3 regions of the Klenkia sp. AC732 genome follow, and region 2 is predicted to be linked to each of the others. Evidence: riboswitches for the same ligand, from Rfam matches in the RefSeq annotation. Region 2 holds a riboswitch; each other region holds the start of a gene.
The links. Region 2 has a riboswitch for S-adenosylmethionine ahead of AC0IVP_RS12175 (aminotransferase class V-fold PLP-dependent enzyme). Riboswitches for the same ligand answer to the same signal wherever they lie in the genome.

Region 1 (4,924 bases), on a different contig from region 2:
GGCGGGCGTGGGGTCGGGCACCTCGCGGACCGTCAGCGGTCCGCCGAACTCCTCGAACACCAGGGCGCGCACGCACCCACCCTGCCCGACCCGTGCCGGGACGGGGAGATCAGGAGGTGGCGTGGGTGGGCTGCGCCTCGGCGTGGGCCCGGGCCGCGCGGGCGCGGGCCTCGAGCGCGGCGGTCTCGGCCGCCGTCGCCTCCCGCTCGAGGGCCGCTGCGTCGACCGGGGCCTGGACCGGGGCCGAGACCGGGGCCGGCACCGGCGTGGCCGGGGACGACGCGCGGGCGTCGTCGTCCTTCATGCCGCCCATCTCGCCCTTGAAGATGCGCAGCGACCGGCCCAGGGAGCGGGAGGCGTCGGGCAGCTTCTTGTAGCCGAAGAGCAGGAAGACGGCCAGCACGATCAACGCGATCTCGGCGGCACCCAGGTTCATGCCCCCAGGGTGCCCGCTCCGGCTGTGGAGCAGCTGGACGTCAGGTGTCCACGAAGCGACGGAGCAGCCGGGCCAGCTCGGCGCGGTCGTCGGCCGGCAGCCGGGACAGCGCCTCCCGGGCGTCGGCGGCGCGGGCCGCGCGGACCTCGGTGAGCACCCGGGAGCCCTCCTCGGTGAGCCGGACCAGGACCGCCCGCCGGTCGGTGGGGTCCGGGACGCGCTCGACCAGGCCACGCCCGGCCAGGCCGTCGACCACCTCGGTCGCCGACCGGGGGGCGATGTGCAGCGACTCGGCCAGCCCGGACAGCCGCAGGCCCTCCGCGCGGGCGACCACCATCAGCGCCCGAACCTGGTGCGGGGAGAGGTCCCAGGGCTCCAGCGCCTCGCGCCAGCGGCCGCGCAGCGACCGGGCGGCCCGGACGATCAGCTCACCCAGGTCGTCGTCGGGGGCGGGGGCGGACACGGCGGGAATGCTAACGGACTTGCCGTTGCTACCTCACCGTGAGGTAACCTCAGCATCGTTCCACCGACAGAGAGGGGGACGTGGATGCCACGCCCCGAGGGCCGGCCCGACCCGGCAGACGAGACCCAGCTCGAGCGCTCCCCCGTGTCCCTGCGACGCGTGCTGGCGCTCTTCGCCCCCCACCGGCTCCAGGTGGGCACCGTCATGGCGCTGATCGTGCTCAGCTCGCTGATCGCCCTGGCCACCCCCTTCCTGGTCCGCACCGTCATCGACGACGCGCTCCCGCACGCCGACGTCCGGCTGCTCGCCTGGGCCGTGGCCGGCATGGTCGCCGTCGCCGCGTCCACCGCACTGCTCGGCGTCGTCCAGACCTGGCTGTCCACCACCGTCGGCCAGAAGGTCATGCACGGCCTGCGGACGTCGGTCTTCACGCACCTGCAGCGCCAGTCGCTGGGCTTCTTCACCCGCACCCGCGGCGGTGAGGTGCAGTCCCGGCTGACCAACGACATCGGCTCCATGCAGTCGGTGGTCACCTCGACCGCCACCAGCCTGGCCTCCAACGCCACCACCGTCGTCGGCACCGTGGTCGCCATGGCCGCGCTGAGCTGGCGGCTGTCCCTGCTGTCCCTCGTCGTGCTGCCGCCGGCGATCTGGCTGACCCGCAAGGTCGCGCTGATGCGCCGCGAGGTCACCGGCGAGCGCCAGCGCCGGATGGCGGACATGCAGACCCAGGTCGAGGAGGGGCTGTCGATCTCCGGCGTCCAGCTCGGCAAGACCCTGGGCACCGGCCCGGCGCAGTCCCAGCGCTTCGCCCGCACGTCGGAGGAGCTGGTGGCCCTCGAGGTCCGCTCCCAGCTGGCCGGCCGCTGGCGGATGGCCTCGATGAGCATCGTGTTCGCCGGGATCCCGGCGCTGATCTACCTCGTCGCCGGCCTGCCCGCGACGTCGGGTGGCATGACGATCGGCACGCTGGTCGCCTTCACCGCCCTGCAGGGGACCCTGTTCCGCCCGCTGATGGGCCTGCTGGACGTCGGCGGTCAGCTGATCACCTCGATGGCGCTGTTCAGCCGGGTCTTCGAGTACCTGGACCTACCGGTGGACATCGACGACCCGGCCGAGCCCGTCGCCCTGCCGCACGTGCGCGGCGAGGTCCGCCTCGAGCACGTCGGGTTCTCCTACGACGGCGCCCGCGCCGCCCTCACCGACGTCGACCTGGTCGTCCCGGCCGGCAGCACGCTGGCCCTGGTCGGCGAGACCGGCTCGGGCAAGTCGACGCTGGCCTCGCTGGTGTCCCGGCTCAACGACGTCACCACCGGCCGGGTGACCATCGACGGCGTCGACGTCCGCGACCTGTCGCTGGCCGAGCTGGCCCGGGTGGTCGGCGTGGTCAGCCAGGAGACCTACCTGCTGCACACCACGATCCGGGAGAACCTGCGCTACGCGAAGCCCGACGCCACCGACGCCGACATCGAGCAGGCCGCCCGGCGCGCCCAGGTGCACCAGGTCATCGCCGCGCTGCCCGACGGCTACGACACCATGGTCGGCGCCCGCGGCCACCGGTTCTCCGGCGGGGAGAAGCAGCGGCTGGCCATCGCCCGCACACTGCTGCGCGACCCGCGGGTGCTGGTGCTCGACGAGGCCACCAGCGCGCTGGACAACGAGACCGAGCGCGCCGTGCAGGCCGCCCTCGACGAGGTCGCCCGCGGCCGGACGACGATCACCATCGCCCACCGGCTGTCCACCGTCCGGGACGCCGACACCATCGCGGTGCTCGACGCCGGGCGGGTGCTCGAGCAGGGCAGCCACGACGAACTGGTCGCCCGCGGCGGCCGGTACGCGCTGCTGGCCGGGGGCACGGCGGCCGTCCCCGCCTGACCCAGGGTGACGCGGGCCGCCGGGTCGTCCTACGATCGTCACGGCTCACGAGAGGCAGCGACAAGCACCTGGCTGGCTGCCCGGCAACCGCTACTCCGTCTGCGGTGCTCCAGGGGAAGAGCCGGTGTGGACGGCGCCCGCCGTCCGCGCAAGCGACGGAGTGCCCGTACGCCCGGGCCCTCCCGATCACCAGGAGGACGTGGCGCATGACCGACCCCAGCGGCTGGAGCTTCGAGACCCGGCAGATCCACGCCGGAGCGAGCCCCGACCCCACCACCGGCGCCCGCGCGCTGCCCATCTACGCGACGACCAGCTACCAGTTCCGCGACAGCCAGCACGCCGCGGACCTGTTCGCCCTCGCCGAGATGGGCAACATCTACACCCGCATCATGAACCCGACGCAGGACGCGCTGGAGCAGCGCGTCGCGTCGCTGGAGGGCGGTGTCGCCGCCCTCGCCGTCTCCTCCGGGCAGGCCGCGGAGACCCTGGCGATCCTCAACCTGGCCGAGGCCGGGGACCACGTCGTGGCCTCGGCGTCGCTGTACGGCGGCACGTACAACCTGCTGCACCACTCGCTGCCCAAGCTGGGCGTGACGGTGTCCTTCGTCGAGGACCCCGACGACCCGCAGGCCTGGCAGGCCCTCGTGCAGGACAACACCCGCGCCTTCTACGCCGAGACGATCGGCAACCCCAAGGGCGACGTCCTGGACATCTCCGCGGTCAGCGAGGTCGCGCACCGCAACGGCGTGCCGCTGATCGTGGACAACACGATCGCCACCCCGTACCTGATCCGGCCCATCGAGTTCGGTGCCGACGTCGTCGTCCACTCGGCGACGAAGTACCTGGGCGGGCACGGCACCGCCGTGGCCGGCGTGATCGTCGACAGCGGCAACTTCGACTGGACCGGGGGCAGGCACCCCATGTTCACCACCCCGGACCCGACGTACAACGGCGTGGTCTACGCCGACCTCGGCGCCCCGGCGTTCGCGCTCAAGGCCCGGGTGCAGCTGCTGCGCGACCTCGGCCCGGCCATCTCGCCGTTCAACGCCTTCCTGGTGGTGCAGGGCATCGAGACCCTGTCGCTGCGCCTGGACCGGCACGTGGCCAACGCCCAGCGGGTCGCGGAGTGGCTCGAGGCCCGGGACGAGGTGGAGTCCGTGCACTACGCCGGGCTGCCGTCCTCCCCCTGGCACGCGGCCGGCAAGAAGTACGCCCCCAAGGGGACCGGCGCCGTGCTGGCGTTCGAGATCGTCGGGGGCGTCGCCGCCGGCAAGGCGTTCGTCGAGGCCCTGGAGCTGCACAGCCACGTCGCCAACATCGGCGACGTGCGCAGCCTGGTCATCCACCCGGCGTCCACCACGCACTCCCAGCTGACCCCCGAGGAGCAGCTGACCGCCGGCGTCACCCCGGGCCTGGTGCGCCTGGCCGTGGGCCTGGAGGGGATCGAGGACATCCTCGCCGACCTCGACGCCGGGTTCCGCGCGGCGAAGAGCGCCTGAGCCGGTGACGGGGGTCCGGGAGACCGCTGCCCGGGCCCCCCACCGCTCCGGCGGCTGGGTCGAGGGGGACCCGGTCGGCGACCGGCGCTTCGTCGACCTCGGGCCGCTGGACCTCGAACGCGGGGGTCAGCTGCCCGAGGTCCGGGTCGCCTACGAGACCTGGGGGACGCTCGCGCCCGACGGCGCCAACGCCGTGCTGGTCGAGCACGCGCTCACCGGCGACAGCCACGTCGTCGGGACGACCGGCCCCGGGCAGCCGACCCCCGGCTGGTGGGACGGCCTGATCGGGGACGGCGCACCGCTCGACGGGCGGTTCGTGGTCTGCGCCAACGTGCTCGGTGGCTGCCAGGGCACGACCGGGCCGTCGTCCCCGGCTCCGGACGGGCGCCCGTGGGGCTCCCGGTTCCCGGAGCTGACGATCCGCGACCAGGTCGCGGTCGAGGCCCGGCTGGCCGACGCGCTGGGCGTGGGCACCTGGTCGGCGGTGATCGGCGGCTCGATGGGCGGCATGCGCGCCCTGGAGTGGGCGGTCGCGCACCCGCAGCGGGTGGAGCGGCTGTTCTTCCTGGCCTCCGGGGCGGTGGCCACCGCCGACCAGATCGGCACCCAGACGACCCAGCAGGCCGCCGTCACCACCGACGTGCGGTGGGC
Region 2 (4,924 bases):
TCGAGCACCCGCTGGAGCTGGCCGGTGTCGGCCGCGCGGAGCGGCGGCGCCGCTCGGGGGAGCTGCTGGACCTGGTCGGCCTGGCCGAGCGGGCCACGGCCCGGCCCGCGCAGCTGTCCGGCGGGCAGAAGCAGCGGGTGGCCATCGCCCGCGCGCTGGCCGCCCGGCCCACGGTGCTGCTCTGCGACGAGGCCACCTCCGCACTGGACCAGGCCAGCACCACCGGCGTGCTGCAGCTGCTGCGCCGGGTGCGCGACGAGCTGGGCCTCACCGTCCTGCTCATCACCCACGAGATGTCCGTGGTCAAGGCGGTCTGCGACTCCGCGGTGCTGCTGGAGGCCGGCCGGGTCGTCGACGGCGGCCGCCTCGACGAGGTGCTGTCGCGCGGGGACTCCCCACTGGCCGAGGCCCTGCTGCCGGCCCCGCTGGCCGACGACCGGGACACCGGGACCCTGGTGCGGGTCACCGTCACCGACGCGGCCCCCGAGACCCGGGTCCTGCAGGCGCTGGTCGGCGGGCTCGGCCTGGACGTCGAGGTCGCCGGCGGCTCGGTGGAGACCGTCGCCGGCGGCCGGCACGGCCGGCTGCTGCTGCGGGTCACCGGCGCCGACCAGAGCGGCCTGGACGGCGCCCTGGAACGGCTGCGCGGTGCCGGGTCCCGGGTCGAGCGCGTCGTGGCCGGGGCGGCCCGATGAGCGACTGGTCCCGGATCTGGCCGCAGCTGGCCGACGCCACCGGCGAGACCCTCTACATGGTCGCCGTCTCCGCGGTGGTCACCGTGCTGCTGGGCATCCCGCTCGGCGTGCTGCTCACCGTCACCGGACCCCGCGCGCTGGCCCCGCACCCGGTGCTGCACCGGGTCCTCGGCCTGGTCGTCAACCTGGGGCGCTCGCTGCCGTTCATCATCCTGCTGGTGCTGGTCGCCCCGCTGACCCGTGGCCTGGTCGGCACCACCATCGGCTCCACCGCCGCGATCGTCCCGCTGACCATCGGCGCCGTCCCGTTCCTGGCCCGGCTGGTCGAGACCAGCCTGCGCGAGGTCGCGCACGGCAAGGTCGAGGCGGCCCTGGCGATGGGCGCCCGCCGCCGGGACGTCGTCCGCACCGTGCTGCTGCCCGAAGCGCTGCCCTCGCTGGTCGCCGGCGTCACCGTCACCGTCGTCGCGCTGATCAGCTACTCGGCCATGGCCGGCGCCATCGGCGGCGGCGGCCTGGGCGACTTCGCCATCCGGTTCGGCTACCAGCAGTTCCGCACCGACATCACCCTGCTCACCGTCGCCCTGCTGCTCGTCGTCGTCCAGGCGCTGCAGTTCGGCGGCGACACCTGGGCGCGCCGACTGGCGCGTCGCTGACCACCCCATGGAGAACCTCGTGCGTCGCCTCGCCCTGACCCTGTCCGCCCTCACCACCACCGCGGTCCTCGCTGCCTGCGGCGGTGGGGACGCCGAGCTGTCCGGCGCCGACGAGCCGCTGCGCGTCGGTGCCTCGCCGGTCCCGCACGCGGAGATCCTGCGCTTCGTGGAGGAGAACCTGGCCGAGGACGCCGGGCTGGACCTCGACGTCGTCGAGTTCACCGACTACGTGCAGCCCAACGTCGCGCTGGACGACGGCTCGTTGGACGCCAACTTCTTCCAGACCGTGCCCTACCTGGAGGAGCAGGAGTCGACCGCGGGCTACGACTTCACCGCCCTGGAGCCGGTGCACGTCGAGCCGCTGGGCATCTACTCGCAGTCGCTGACCGACCTGTCGCAGCTGGAGCAGGGCGCGACCGTGGCGATCCCGAACGACCCCACCAACGCCGCCCGCGCGCTGCGGCTGCTGGAGGCCAACGACCTGGTCGTGCTGGCCGACACCGGTGACGCCGCCCCCACCTCGCTGGACGTGGAGAGCAGCCCGCTGGACCTGGAGATCTCCGAGGTCGAGGCGGCCCAGGTGCCCCGCTCGCTGGCCGACGTCGACATCGCGGTGATCAACGGCAACTACGCCATCGACGCCGACCTGTCCCCGGCGCAGGACGCCCTCGCGCTGGAGGAGGCCGAGGGCAACCCCAACGCCAACCTGGTGGTCGTGCGCGCCGGTGACGAGTCCGACGAGCGGATCCAGACCCTGGAGGAGCTGCTGCACTCCGACGAGGTGCGCCAGTTCATCCTCGACGAGTACGACGGCGCGGTCATCCCCGCGTTCTGACCCGCACGGCCCCGGGCCGGGCAGCTCCTCGCGGGGCTGTCCGGCCCGTGCCGTCTGTTCTCCACCACGTCGATCGGGATTGACGGGTAGCCCGGGGGTCTGCCAGGCTGGGACCAGGTCACGAGTACCAGCGCGAAGCCCCGGCTCGCTGGTCGGCAACCCTTCCACCGCGATGGGGTGCTCCGGGTGACGACCCGGCGGCTGCGCAGCGCAGCCGCAAGCGCCGGTCCCGCCTCGCGTGCGGGCCCTGACCCACCAGGAGTCCGAGCATGTCCACGACCCTCGCCTGCCGTCCCGTCCCCGCCCTGCTGCCCGCCGTCGGCGCCGACACCCGCGTGCCGCTGGTCACCGGCGGCACCGCGCAGTACGCCAACCTCGACGTCGCCGCGAGTGCCCCGGCACTGGCCGCGGTCGCCGCCCGAGTGGCCGAGGCGCTGCCGCTCTACGCCAGCGTGCACCGCGGCGCCGGCCACCTCTCCCAGGTCTCCACGGCCCTGTACGAGTCGGCGCGGGACACCGTCGCGGCCTTCGTCGGCGCCCGCCCGGACGACGTCTGCGTGCTGACCCGCAACACCACCGACGGCCTGGGACTGCTCGCCGGCTGCCTGCCCGCCGGTGGCGCGGTGCTGGTGCTGGACTGCGAGCACCACGCCGACCTGCTGCCGTGGCAGCAGCGCGAGCGGTCCGGCGGCGGCGCCTGCACCGTGCTGCCCACCCGGCCCACCGTGGCCGACACCCTGCGGGCGCTGGGCGAGGCGCTGGCCGCCCGGTCCTACGCCCTGGTCGCCGTCACCGGCGCCTCCAACGTCACCGGGGAGTCGCTGCCGTTGGCAGACGTCGTCGCGCTGGCGCACGCCGCGGGTGCCCGGGTGGTCGTCGACGGCGCCCAGTCCGTCCCGCACCGCCGGTTCTCCCTCGCCGACTCCGGTGCGGACTGGGTTGCCTTCTCCGGGCACAAGGCCTACGCACCCTTCGGCGTCGGCGCCCTGGTCGGGCGGCGGGACTGGCTGGACACCGGCCGCCCGCACCTGGCCGGTGGGGGAGCCGTCACCGAGGTCACGGTCGAGTCGGCCGGCTGGGTGGCCGCCCCGCACCGGCACGAGGGCGGGTCGCCCAACGTCCTGGGCGCCGTCGCCCTCGCCGCCGCCTGCGACGCGCTCGCCGCGCTGGCCCCCGGCGAGCTCGAGGAGCACGAGCGGGCCCTCCGCGAGCAGCTCGTCGAGGGGCTGGACGCCGTGGACGGCGTGCGGCTGCTGCGCATCTGGTCGGACTCGGTGGAGCCCACCGGCGTCGTCGGCTTCACCGTCGCGGGCGCCGACCCGGGCCTGGTCGCGGCGTACCTGTCCGCCGAGCACGGCATCGGCGTGCGGGACGGGCGGTTCTGCGCGCACCCGCTGCTGGCCCGGCTCGGCGTCCCCGAGGGGGCGCTGCGGGCCAGTGTCGGGGTGGGCACCACCGGTGACGACGTCGCCCGGCTGGTGACCGCCGTCGCCCGGTTCGTCGCCGACGGGCCGGCGGTGGACTACGCCGTGGTCGAGGGCCGCTGGCAGCCCGTGAGCGACCCGCGCCCGGTCGCCGGGCTGGCCGGCGCGGACCTGACCGCCGTCGCCCGCGGCGCCGGGTGCGGCGGCCCGGCGGTCTGACCGGGGGACGACGGGTGAGGGGGCGTGCGGCCGGTCCGCGCGTCCCCTCGCACCGGCGGGCGTGTCCGACGGCGCAGCGCCCGGGTCACCGCCGGCTGGCCGAGGGCGATGCCGCCGACGACGAGCGCCGCGCCCACGACCTGCCGGCCGGTCAGTGACTCGCCACCCAGCAGGCAGCCCAGCGCGACCCCGGTGAGCGGGTTGAGCAGGCCGATCAGGCCGACGGTGCCGGTGCTCAGGTGGCGCAACCCCGCGAACCAGCAGACGAACGCCAGCGCGGTGGCCACCGTCGTGACCCAGGCGAAGCCGAGCACCGCCGGCAGGTCCAGGGCCGGCAGCCGCTCACCGCAGAGCCCGGCCGCCAGTGCGAGCCCCGCGCCGCCGGCCAGCAGCTGCCAGGACGTCGTCGCCGACAGGTCCTCCGTGGCGCCCCAACGCCGGGCCAGCACGAAGCCCACCGAGGACGACGTCATGGCCGCCACCGCGGCCAGCACCCCGCGGGGGTCGACGCCGGTCGCGTCCCCCAGCAGCAGCAGTGCGACACCGGCGATGCCGACGACCCCGCCCACCAGGTGGGCCCGCCGCGGCTGCTGGCCCAGCAGTGCCCAACCCAGCAGCACGAGCACCAGGGGCGAGGTGGCCATGACCGTCGAGGCGACCGCGCTGGGCAGCAGCTGGGCGGAGACGTAGACCAGGGCGAAGAAGACCCCCACGGTCAGCGTGCCCAGCACGGCCGACCGCCACCACCAGGCGCCCCGGGGGAGCCGGCGGACCAGGACCAGGAGCAGCAGGCCTGCCGGCAGTGCCCGCAGCGCGCCACCGGTGAGCGGGACGCCGGCGGGCAGCAGTTGGTGGGTGACCACGTAGGTGGCTCCCCAGGCGATCGGGGCGACGGCGGTGACCAGGGACCACCGCAGGGTGTCTTCCACGGAAGAGACTTTGTCTTCCTGGGAAGCTACTGTCAACCCGTGGACCGGGTGGCACAGATCCAGCAGGAGTGGGCGCGCGAGCGCCCCGACCTCGACGTCTCCCCGCAGGGGGTGATCGGCCGCCTGCACCGGCTCGCCGGCCACCTCACCGAGCAGCTGGTCGTCG
Region 3 (4,924 bases), on a different contig from region 2:
TGCTGCTCATCGCCGCCCTCCAGCTGGGCGCCAGCGAGGACGCGCAGTCCAACAGCCGGCTCAACCTGGTGGACGTCGCGACGTCGTCCGGGCTGAACTTCACCCTCTTCGTGCTGTTCGCGACGACGTCGTTCTTCCTGGTCGTGGTGTACGCGTTGTTCTTCGGCGACACCGTGGCCAGCGAGGCCCAGTGGGGGTCGCTGCGCTACGCGCTGGCCACCCCGGTCCCGCGGATGCGGCTGCTCCGGCAGAAGTGGCTGGCCGCGCTGGTGATGTCGGTGGCGGCGCTGCTGACGGTGACCGTGGTGGCCGTCGTCGCGGGCGGGATCGCGTTCGGGTTCGAGGACATCCAGACGCCGATCGGCATCACCATCGGCCAGGGCGACGGGCTGCTCCGGCTGGCCGGGATGGTCGGCTACCTCGCCGTGCACCTGCTCGTCGTCGGCACGCTGGCGTTCTGGCTGTCCACGGTCACCGACGCGCCGCTGGCCGCCGTCGGCGGGTCGGTGTTCACGATGTTCGTCTTCGCGATCCTCGACCAGGTCGAGCAGCTGGGCAGCGTCCGGGACTACTTCCCGACGGCGGAGGAGTTCGCCTGGACGGACCTGCTGCAGACCCCGGTCGACAGCGGTGACCTCTACCGCGGCGTCATCCAGTCGCTGCTCTACGCCGCGGTGTTCACCGCGCTGGCCTTCCGGCACTTCGCCCGCCGCGACGTCACCAGCTGAGGGAGGGCCCCAGCGGGGTCAGAGCGAGGCGCGGACGGCCTGGGCCCAGCCCTCGCCCATCGGGGCGTGGGTGGCGGTGGCGTTCGGCAGGGCCGCGATGGCCGCCGGCATCCCCTCCACCGCGGCGCCGTTGGCGGTGATCCACAGCCGGCCGACCGACGGCGCCATCTCCAGGTCGCTGACGGAGTCCCCGACGGCGACGGCGTCGGCGGGGTCGATGCCCCGGCGGGCCAGGTCCCAGGCGATGGCCGCGCCCTTGTCGATGCCGCGCGGCATCAGGTGGTAGACGTGCGGGTCGGTGCCGTCGCCGTCGCCGTCGCCGTCCAGCGTCATCCGTGAGGTGCGCGGGACGCGGCCGTTGTCCTTGACCGTCAGCCAGCCCCAGCCACGTGCGGCCAGCCAGTCGTCGACCGCGACGGTGTCCAGCCAGCCGCGGAGCAGGGCGTCGGCAGAGTGCGTGGCGTGCCAGGGCGCGTGCCACTCCACCCGGCCGGGGTGCTCGGCCAGCAGGGCGTCGACCACCCCGAGCGAGGCGAGCACGTCCATCGGGGTGCGACCGGCGTGCTCCTCGGGCAGGGCACCGGTGAGCAGGTGGGTCTCCCGGCCGCCGTCCCAGCTGACCAGCGAGCCCAGCTCGGCGACGTGGCCGTCGACGGCGAAGACCCGGCCGGCCTCCAGCAGCTGGGCGTGGGTGCGCCCGGACACCAGCACCAGCGGCACCCCGGCCCGGTGCAGGTCCAGCAGGGCGGCGGCGGGGGAGTCGGTCAGCTCGCGGCCGGCGGTGTGGAAGAAGGAGCCCCGCGGCCCCACCATCGTGCCGTCGAGGTCGGTGTACACGATCGCGGCGGTCATGCAGGTCATCCTGCCGGAGCCCCTGGTCCGGTACGGTGGCCGACGTTCCACTCATCACGAGGGGCAGAGGGACACGGCCCGCTGAAGCCCCGGCAACCACCGCCCGCACCCACGCGGGCAGCAGGTGCCCCTTCCGTCCTGCGCGGCTCGACGGCCCGACGCGGGGAAGATGAGGAGGTAGTCGTCGTATGACCATGACCGCTCCCACTGCCACCGGCGCGATCGCGCAGCCGGTGCCCCCGAACCCCGCCCGCGGCCTGGTGTGCCGCAACTGCGGTGCCACGTTCGGCCTGATCGCCGAGCACGCGTGTGCCGAGTGCTTCGGTCCGCTGGAGGTCGACTACGACCCCGAGCTGATGCGCGCGGTGACCCGCGAGCAGATCGAGGCCGGCCCGCAGAACATCTGGCGCTACAGCGCGTTGCTGCCCACCGGTCAGGACCCGGACTCCCGGGTCAGCCTGGACCCGGGCATGACCCCGCTGGTGCGCGCCCAGCGCCTGGGTGACGAGCTGGGCTTCACCGCCCCGCTGTGGGTCAAGGACGACTCGGCCAACCCGACGCACTCCTTCAAGGACCGGGTGGTCAGCCTGGCCGCGACGGCGGCCAAGGGCTTCGGGTACGCCAAGATCGCCTGCGCCTCGACCGGCAACCTGGCGAACTCGGTGGCCGCGCACGCCGCCCGCAACGGGCTGCCCTCCTTCGTCTTCGTGCCCAGCGACCTGGAGCCGGGGAAGATCGTCCAGTCCGCGGTCTACGGCCAGGCGCTGATCGCCGTCGACGGCTCCTACGACGAGGTCAACCGGCTCACCAGCGAGCTCGCCGAGACCGACGAGTTCGAGGACTGCGCGTTCGTCAACCAGAACGTGCGCCCCTACTACGCCGAGGGGTCCAAGACCGTCGGCTACGAGATCGCCGAGCAGCTCGGCTGGCGGATCCCGGCCCAGGTGGTCATCCCGATGGCGTCGGGGTCGCTGCTGACCAAGGTGGACAAGGCCTTCCGCGAGCTGTCGGCCGCCGGGATCGTCGAGGCCACCGAGTGGAAGGTCTTCGGCGCGCAGTCCGCCGGTTGCGACCCGATCGCCACCGCGTTCGAGAACGGCTGGGACGTCGTCAAGCCGGTCAAGCCGACCGGGATCGCCAAGTCGCTGAACATCGGCAACCCCGCCGACGGGCCCTACGCCCTGGACGCCATCCGGCGCACCGGCGGCTCGGTCGGCCGGGTCGGGGACGCCGAGATCGTCGAGGGCATCCGGGACCTGGCCCGGACCACCGGGGTCTTCGCCGAGACCGCCGGCGGGGTGACGACGGCGGTGCTGCGCCAGCTGGTGGAGCGTGGCCTGCTGGACCCGGCCGCGGAGACCGTCGTGCTGAACACCGGGGAGGGTCTGAAGACCCTGGACCCGCTGATGCCCGTCGTGGGCCCCACCCACCGGGTGGACCCCTCGCTGCGCTCGCTGCGCCAGGCCGGCCTCATCTCCTGAGGTCGGCGGCACCCTCCCTCCTCGGGGGGAGGGTGCCCGCACTGCTCAAGACCGGCCCGCTCGTGTCGATGTAGAACGCATTCGTCCGGAATAGTTCCGGACGGTGAGATGCGGGAGACGCGATGAGCATGTCCGGATGGTCCGTGGGCTCCACGCCCGTGCCGGCGCCGGTGTCCGACCGGCCCGGTCTGGGGCAGGCGTTCGCCGCCACCGCCGGGGTGGCGGTGTCCGACCTCGCCGGTACCGAGGACTTCGACGTCTTCACCGTGGCCCGGATGACCGACCGGTCCTGGACCGGTGTGACGTCCCGGTCCAGGACCGGGCCGGCCCTCGTGGGCCACCCGGTCCCGGTCGAGCAGAGCGCCTGCCACCACCTGCTGGTCGGCCGGCGGCCCGTGCTGGCCCGCGACCTGCGCCGGCACACCGACCCCGAGCTGCGGGCCGTCGGCCGCCAGCACGGCGTCTCCGCCTACGTCGGTGCCCCGCTCCGCCGGTTCGACGGGCAGCTGCTGGGCAGCGTGTGCGGGTACTCCGCGGCGCGCTGGACGGGCGTCGACCACGACCGGCTCGCGGCGCGCCTCGCGCTGGTCGCCGACGTCCTGGGCCGGGAGCTGGCCACCGCGCTGGACGCCGTGGTCGACGACCGGCGGGCGGGCATCGAGCAGGCCCTCCGCAGCCGGGACGACGTCACCGGCCTGCCCGACCGGCGCGGCTGGGGCCTGCTGCTGCACGACGAGGCGGAGCGGGCGGTGCACCTGGCCGAGGACCTCTCCGTGGTGCTGGTCGACATCGGTCTGGTGCGCACCGCCCGCGGTCTGCGGCGCGCGGGGCACGTGCTCCGCGAGGCGCTCGGCGAGGTCGCGTTGAGCCGGGTCGGTGGCCGTCAGTTCGGCGTCGTCGGCGGGGACCTCGACGACCTCGACCCGGGCGCGACCGCCGTCCTCGCCCAGGACGCCCTGCGTGCGGCCGGGTACACGGCCACCGCGGGCTGGGCGGTCCGGGAACCCCAGGAGGACGTCGTCGGGACCTGGCGCCGGGCAGAGGACGCCCTGCTGCGGGTCCGGGCCGGGCGGGTCTCGGGCTGACCCCGCCACCCGGTGGTCGCACGCCCCGGATCACCTGCCGATAAGGCAGTTGTCGATCCGGAACGACGCGATACGGGAACAGAGGTGGGTCGTGGTGAGGCAGGTGCAGTCGTCCCCCGTGGCACCGGACTGGGACGACGACATGTCCGTCGCCCCGGCCGTGCAGGTGCTCGACACGAGATCGGCCGGTCCGGCGCTGCCGGTGTCAGGGTCGGTGTGGTCCCGTGGCGCGCTGCCCGGGGCCGACGCCGCCCTGGCCCTGCTGGGCAGCCTGGGTGGCGTCGACGCCTGGACCATCTGCCGGATCACCGAGGACACCTGGACCGGCCTCGCCGTCCAGCCGACGGCGCAGGCCACCGGCCCGCGGTCGGCGTGGTCGGGCACCCGGGCCGCCTCCTACCAGGCCGGCACCCCCGTGGCCCGGGACCGCTCCCTGTGCCACCACCTGCTCTCGGGTCCGCAGCCCGTCGTCGTCCCCGACCTCGGCCGCAGCCAGCACGTCGACCTGCGGCGGCTCGCCGACGGCTGGGGCCTCAACGGCTACCTGGGCATCGCGCTGCGGGCCCCGGACGGCCGGCAGCTGGGGTCGCTGGCCGGGTTCAGTGCCTCGCCCGTGGACCCGGGGCAGCGGGACTGGCCGGAGCTGCTGGCCGTGCAGGCCGCCGCACTGCAGGCGTCCCTCAGCGCCGACATCGCCGCGCTGGACGACGCCCGCGAGGACGCCTTCGAGCGGAGCCTGGACAGCCACGACGACGTCACCCGGCTGCCCAACCGGCGC

Region 1: it holds a riboswitch for S-adenosylmethionine, as region 2 does, so the genes downstream of both, AC0IVP_RS10690 (bifunctional o-acetylhomoserine/o-acetylserine sulfhydrylase) here and AC0IVP_RS12175 (aminotransferase class V-fold PLP-dependent enzyme) in region 2, are expected to answer to the same signal.
Region 3: it holds a riboswitch for S-adenosylmethionine, as region 2 does, so the genes downstream of both, thrC (threonine synthase) here and AC0IVP_RS12175 (aminotransferase class V-fold PLP-dependent enzyme) in region 2, are expected to answer to the same signal.

What each region holds. Positions count from the first base shown of each region.
Region 1 covers NZ_CEEDOS010000018.1:58,235-63,158, forward strand. Annotated here, with positions in the region: gene AC0IVP_RS10670 (zinc-binding dehydrogenase) at 1-72, opposite strand, end outside; gene tatA (Sec-independent protein translocase subunit TatA) at 110-436, opposite strand; gene AC0IVP_RS10680 (MarR family winged helix-turn-helix transcriptional regulator) at 477-899, opposite strand; gene AC0IVP_RS10685 (ABC transporter ATP-binding protein) at 984-2,774, shown strand; SAM riboswitch class IV at 2,818-2,935, shown strand; gene AC0IVP_RS10690 (bifunctional o-acetylhomoserine/o-acetylserine sulfhydrylase) at 2,981-4,273, shown strand; gene metX (homoserine O-acetyltransferase MetX) at 4,278-4,924, shown strand, end outside.
Region 2 covers NZ_CEEDOS010000022.1:4,904-9,827, reverse strand. Annotated here, with positions in the region: gene AC0IVP_RS12190 (methionine ABC transporter ATP-binding protein) at 1-695, shown strand, start outside; gene AC0IVP_RS12185 (methionine ABC transporter permease) at 692-1,351, shown strand; gene AC0IVP_RS12180 (MetQ/NlpA family ABC transporter substrate-binding protein) at 1,371-2,186, shown strand; SAM riboswitch class IV at 2,303-2,415, shown strand; gene AC0IVP_RS12175 (aminotransferase class V-fold PLP-dependent enzyme) at 2,456-3,829, shown strand; partial or broken gene AC0IVP_RS12170 (DMT family transporter) at 3,943-4,758, opposite strand; gene AC0IVP_RS12165 (MarR family winged helix-turn-helix transcriptional regulator) at 4,798-4,924, shown strand, end outside.
Region 3 covers NZ_CEEDOS010000070.1:3,827-8,750, forward strand. Annotated here, with positions in the region: gene AC0IVP_RS21185 (ABC transporter permease) at 1-728, shown strand, start outside; gene AC0IVP_RS21190 (HAD family hydrolase) at 747-1,580, opposite strand; SAM riboswitch class I at 1,629-1,756, shown strand; gene thrC (threonine synthase) at 1,775-3,061, shown strand; gene AC0IVP_RS21200 (GAF domain-containing protein) at 3,184-4,146, shown strand; gene AC0IVP_RS21205 (GAF domain-containing protein) at 4,250-4,924, shown strand, end outside.